Linked DNA regions of Teredinibacter purpureus. The protein of the gene in region 1 interacts with the protein of each later gene in a pairwise test. Links are inferred from orthologs where the notes say so. Each region holds a gene or a part of one and is shown in the gene's direction. Other genes may lie near its edges.

Evidence for each region.
Region 2: the proteins of H5647_RS06685 (region 1) and grxD interact in binary tests that used the Escherichia coli proteins (3 or more experiments, as listed by UniProt). The link is inferred for Teredinibacter purpureus from one-to-one orthologs.

The regions. Positions count from the first base shown.
Region 1 is NZ_CP060092.1:1,499,399-1,502,546, forward strand. Bases 157-2,974 are described here. They hold H5647_RS06685 (BolA family protein), read left to right. Parts: upstream 157-1,353; coding sequence 1,354-1,596; downstream 1,597-2,974. Other genes in these bases: H5647_RS06675 (calcium/sodium antiporter), read right to left, coding at 157-257; H5647_RS06680 (MlaC/ttg2D family ABC transporter substrate-binding protein), read left to right, coding at 544-1,209; murA (UDP-N-acetylglucosamine 1-carboxyvinyltransferase), read left to right, coding at 1,646-2,908. Outside these bases: more of H5647_RS06675, read right to left, coding at 1-156; hisG (ATP phosphoribosyltransferase), read left to right, coding at 2,978-3,148. UniProt on the Escherichia coli protein: Involved in cell resistance against acid stress.
Region 2 is NZ_CP060092.1:4,515,790-4,518,922, reverse strand. Bases 88-2,890 are described here. They hold grxD (Grx4 family monothiol glutaredoxin), read left to right. Parts: upstream 88-1,221; coding sequence 1,222-1,560; downstream 1,561-2,890. Other genes in these bases: H5647_RS20145 (endo-1,4-beta-xylanase), read left to right, coding at 1,740-2,882; H5647_RS20155 (acetylornithine transaminase), read right to left, coding at 88-756. Outside these bases: more of H5647_RS20155, read right to left, coding at 1-87. UniProt on the Escherichia coli protein: Monothiol glutaredoxin involved in the biogenesis of iron-sulfur clusters.

The DNA.
Region 1 (3,148 bases):
GCAATGTTTGAACCCAGTGCGTTGCCCACCGCCAAGTCGCCGGCACCTTTCAGTGATGCACTAATGGACACCATTATTTCAGGGGCGGAAGTGCCGAATGAGACAATGGTGAGGCCAATAATGAGTGGCGCAACGCCAAGTGATCGAGCAATAGACGCCGCTCCACCGACAAAACGATCGGCACTCCAGATAAGGCCTACGAACCCGATCAGAATGGCAATAGTCACCTGAGCGATAAACGGTATAGATTCCAGCATAGAGCGTGTGTCTCGATTTTTTAAAGTGTGCAACCGTCAAAAACAGCTGTTGCCGAACCAGCTCATTCTTTAAAATGACGTTTTTTAGGCCTTGCTAGGCACCGCTGGCACTTGAGTTTTGACGAAAGGCCGCAATCTTATAGCGGCCGCTTGCCTATGCGCAACGTCAATCAGCTTATATTCAGTTTTCTCCCCTTATTATGGGGATCTGTGAACTTGCACGCGAACCTTCGCTCCAAGTTTTTTGTTGTAAGCATTATGTATTCCGTTTTTAAGGAGGGAGTTCGTGAATTCACCTGTTGTTAGTATCCCCAATCCACGCGGTTCTATGTCGTTATTTTCAACCGTTTTGGTTTTTGCCGTTTGTTTGATGGCACCTTTGTTGGGGCATGCTCAGCCAAATAACGATAGCCTGTTGAGTGAACCGAGTAAGGTTGTTGAGACGCTTACACGTCAGTTATTAGATGTGGCGCGTAATGGTCAAACCCAATTAAAAGAAAACCCTGAAGATTTTTATACCGACATCGAGTCGGTATTAGAGCCTATGGTGAGCTTTCGTTACATTGCAAAAAACGTCATGGGGCCGGCCTATTGGAATCAAGCCGATGACGCACAAAAGCAAGCCTTCTTGACTGTTTTTAAGCGTAGTTTGGTTGAAACCTACGTAAAAGGTATGTCGCAAAATCTAGACTACGATATAGCGCTCTTACCGGATAAAAGTACGGTTGACTCGAGGGTTGCGAAAATTGTTCAAAAAATTACCAGCCCAGAAGACGCTACGTTGATCGTTTATTCGTTAGGTTTAGGGACGTCGGGTCAGTGGAAAGTGCTCAATGTTGTGTTAGATGGTGTTAATTTAGGTAGTACATTTCGTGGGCAATTTGCGCAAGCTATGAAAGATAATGGCGGCAACCTTGATGCTTCTATTGCTGGATGGGCAGGTAAAAGCTAAAGCTTCGAGAAAGTACATGACTAGATTCCAGTAAAGCGGGTGCTATGCACCCGCTTTTTGATTAAAATGGCGGCCCTTTGAACGGTGTTGGATAAAATCAGCGCCGTTGTAGTCACAGATGTTCACTTCCTAAAGGCCCCGTTCATGCAGCCAGATGAAATCAAATCCGTATTGGAATCTTCTATAGAGCAAGCGCAAGTGGAGGTTTCCAGTGATGGTAGCCACGTTAGCGTTGTTATCATAAGCCCCGCTTTCGAAGGCTTAACCCCCGTCAAAAAACAACAGCTCGTATACTCTGTACTGCAAGACGCTATTGCCAGTGGCGCCATTCATGCTGTGCAGATGAAAACTTACACGCCCGCTCAATGGGCGGCGCAGAACGCTTGATCTAACCTTCGCACGCGTTTTGAGGTGCAACAGTCGGTAGTAATATTGTATGGATAAACTGATTATTCAAGGCGGCCCAAAGATCTGTGGAGAGATACGTATCTCCGGTTCTAAAAATTCGGGTTTGCCTATTCTAGCGGCGACGTTGTTGGCGAATGGGCCAATGAATATCTGCAATTTACCTCATTTAAACGATATCACCACTATGTTGGCGCTTTTACGCTGCATGGGGGTCGGCATTACGATAAATGAAAATATGGCGGTAGAAGTTGACCCTACCACCCTAACGGACCATGAGGCGCCTTATGAACTGGTTAAAACCATGCGCGCGTCTATTTTGGTTTTAGGGCCTACCTTGGCCAAATTTGGTAAGGCCGATGTATCTTTCCCCGGTGGCTGTGCCATTGGTAGTCGTCCCGTGGATATACATTTGCGTGGTTTAGAAGCGATGGGCGCGGAAATTGAAGTGGACGGTGGTTATATTCGTGCACGTGCACCCAATGGTTTGAAGGGTACGCACTTTGTAATGGATGTGGTTACCGTTGGCGGCACAGAAAATTTACTTATGGCTGCGACTTTGGCTGAAGGTACCACCATTCTAGAAAATGCTGCCCGAGAGCCGGAAGTTGTCGACTTAGCAGAATGCTTGGTGGCAATGGGCGCAAAAATTACCGGTATTGGTTCGAACCGTTTAGAAATTGAAGGTGTTAAAGCGTTAAACGGCTGTACTTATACCGTTATGCCAGATCGGATTGAAACGGGGACCTATCTCGTTGCCGCAGCGGCCACGGGTGGTTCGATTAAATTGCGTGATACTCGAGCCGATATTCTCACCGCGGTTATACATAAGCTGGAAGAAGCCGGTGCTGAAATTTCGGTTGAAGGCGATACTATTTCGCTTGAAATGCATGGCAAACGGCCAAAAGCGGTGAACTTACGAACAGCTCCGTACCCGGCGTTTCCAACCGATATGCAAGCGCAGTTTACGGCCATGAACGCTGTTGCGATTGGGACATCGGCTGTTACTGAAACAATTTTCGAGAACCGCTTGATCCAAGTCCATGAGTTAAACCGCATGGGTGCCAACATAACGCTCGAAGGCAATACGGCTTTAATTACCGGTGTTGAACGTTTAACCGGTGCTCCTGTAATGGCCACGGATTTACGCGCATCGGCTAGTTTGGTTATTGCGGCCATGACCGCTGAAGGTGAAACCTTAGTGGATCGAATTTACCATATCGATCGTGGCTATGAATGTATTGAAGAAAAACTTCAGCAGTTGGGCGTGAATATTCGTCGCGTTCCGGGTTAAGCGCACACGCGCTCATTAGCCGTAAAATTGTAAACTTATCGAGCGTTTGCTCATAAAAGGAACAGACTTATGTCGCCACTAACAATCGCTCTAACCAAAGGGCGTATATTGAAGGAAACCTTGCCGTTATTGGCCGCCGCAGGGATCGAGCCTTTAGAAGATATCGAAAAAAGCCGTAAGCTTACGTTTGAAACAAGTTCGCAAAATGTTCGGTTGCTAATTTTGCGCGGCATAGATGTG
Region 2 (3,133 bases), 3.0 Mb from region 1 along the record:
CCCTATGGGCACGCCATTCCCCAGTCCTTTTGCCGTCGTGACAACATCGGGCAATATACCGTTATGTTGATAGGCGAAAAATTTTCCGGTGCGACCATTACCCGTTTGGATTTCATCCAAAATTAAGAGCCAGTCATTATCGTCACACAACGTTCTTAATTGATTCAAATAATCATCGGCGGGCACATTAACGCCGCCTTCTCCTTGAACTGGCTCAACCATAATCGCGACAGTGTTGGCGGTTGCTGCGCACTTAATTGCATCAATATCATTATAAACCACGTGAGTAAAACCGCTGACTAAAGGTTCGAAGCCGGCTTTGATTTTGGGGTTTCCGGTCGCGGATAGTGTCGCCATTGTGCGGCCATGGAAACTGTTTTCAGCGGTAATGACTTCCGGTTCCCCAATACCTTTTTGTTGGCCAAATTTACGAGCAATTTTTAACGCCGCTTCATTGGCTTCTGCACCCGAGTTGGAGAAAAATACTTTTTCCATGCCGGATAGCGTCACCAATAATTGGCCAAGTGCTTGTTGTGGCTCAATTAAGAATAGATTGGAGCAGTGCACCAATTTTTCGGCTTGTTCTGTAATAGCCTTGGTTACGGCTGGGTGATTATAGCCGAGGCCGCAAACAGCGATTCCAGAAAGTGCGTCCAAATAGCGGTTGCCCTCACTGTCCCACAAATAAGCACCCTCTCCTTTGATGAGGGTGGTTGTTCTTTCACCATATGTGTTCATAAGTGCGGACGCCGACATTTTGATACTCTCCAAAAACAAAACAGGCAGCGAAAGCTGCCTGAGTAAACGATCATTCTATAAACAAACACGCCATTTGTAAAATGATGATGACAGTGTATTTTTACGTGTTTAGGGTTAGATGCACGTTAAACAAAAAGGCAACACAAAGGGGAGAGGTTTAATCGATAAGTTGCGCGTGTTTTTTGTTCAAAGGCGCTTCATCGGGTTGGGTCCGTATGGTGAGAGCATAGTGGGAAATACTCGGCCTAATGTAACCGATTAGCCTTGCGCCATATTAATGGAGTGTAAGCATGGTGAGCATAAAAAGAAACTAACCGAATAGCGTTGATAGGCTGGAGTGAGTCGAGGTTGTGCCTATGCGACGAGCCGCTTAGCCGGCCAATTAGCAGTGGGAACCGCTCGGAGCCTGAGGTACAATACCTGACTAATTTCGTCGGTTAATGTAATAGAGGTCACACACCCATGGACGTCATGGAAACCATCAAAGGTCAGATTGAATCAAACGATATCATTTTATATATGAAAGGCTCTCCGAATGCACCGCAGTGTGGTTTTTCGATGAAAGCCTCTCAGGCGGTAATGGCTTGTGGTAAGCGATTTGCTTATGTCGATATCCTCTCGAATCCAGAAATTCGCCAAAACCTCCCTAAATATGCCAATTGGCCGACATTCCCGCAGTTGTGGGTGAAGGGCGAACTCGTTGGCGGCTGCGATATTATTCTCGAAATGCACGAAACGGGTGAATTAAAACCCATTATCGAAGCCGCAGCGCCCGATCCAGAAGACGACGCCGAATCTTAACGGTTCTTCAAGGTACGCCGTATTCATTCATAAATATTAATCGAAATATGCGGCTGTAGCCTTAGTTGCTCATTGTTCAGCCTGTGCTATCTGCGCAGGCTCATTCTCTGTTCCTTCCCTTTCTCTGCGCTATACTTTTTGCAATATTTTCCCGTTAAATTGAGGTAATACTAATCATCATGGCGATTTCTCGACGACAATTTTTTCTTCAGGCTACGGCGGCGTACGCTGCACTCCACTCCATTAAAGCGAATGCGTTGTCTACCGCGTTGGCTGAAACGGGGTTGAAGGATTTATATAAAGACGATTTCTATCTAGGGACGGCGATTGGAGCAAGTAAGCTCAAGGCCGGATCGCCTGACTTCTTAAAATTGGTGAGCCGAGAATTTAACGCGATTACGATGGAAAACGACATGAAATGGGAGCGTGTTAATCCTACCCCGGGGCAGTGGGAGTGGGATCTTCCCGATAAGTTTATGGCGTTCGGTGAACAACACGAAATGTATCGGCTGGGCCATGTATTGGTTTGGCATTCTCAGGTGCCGAGCTGGGTGTTTGAAAACGGCAAAGGAAAACCCGCAAGTCGAAAGGAATTGTTGGCGCGGATGAAAAACCACATCAATACCCTCGCAGGGCGTTATGCCGGCCAAATGAATGCCTGGGATGTCGTTAACGAGGCCGTTGATGAAGACAAGGGGTGGCGTAAGAGCCCTTGGTTCAACATTATCGGCGAAGATTTTATGGACTACGCCTTTAATTTTGCGCACGAGACGGATCCTAAAGCGCATTTACTTTACAACGATTACAATATGCAAAACCCTGCGAAACGTGAGTTTGTAGTGGACTATATCCGCAAGGCTAAAAAACGGGGCGTACCAATACAGGGCATTGGGTTGCAGGGGCATGTGGGGTTAGGTTTTCCCGATATCAAGGAGTTTGAAGCGAGTATTGAGGCCTATGCGGCAGAGGGTATGCGTGTTCATGTTACGGAGTTTGATGTTGACGTATTGCCTGTGGCATGGGAATTTATGGGTGCCGAAATATCCACAAATTTTGAATACTCAGATGAGTTAAACCCTTATGCGAAAGGCATGCCCGCCGCAATAGAACAGCAACTTAACGACCGATATGTTGAGTTTTTTAAATTATTTCTCAAGCATCGGGACAAAATTGAGCGAATTACGCTTTGGGGCACTGGCGATGGAGAATCATGGAAAAATGATTTCCCTGTTATTGGCCGTACTAACTACCCGTTGCTATTTGACCGAGAATACAAGCGTAAAGCCTGTTATAACGCCGTCGCTGCATTAAAACAAGGGTGAACACACCTTTTTAACGCGTTAATGTATTTACAAGAATAGTCGCCAAACCGGAGCAGTCTTTTTCTCCGGTTTTTTTTGGCCGCTATTTTAGTAGGCTTTTATGTGGCCGAGCATCACGGTTAACGTGTGCATTCTTTGTGGGCGGCGCGGCCACGCGGTATGTCTTTGTTTAGAATTAACTAGCGCTATTGAATGAAAAATGATGTGCGCCAGTTAGCATGCTAGACAATATTTGAATGTCCGTTTATTCT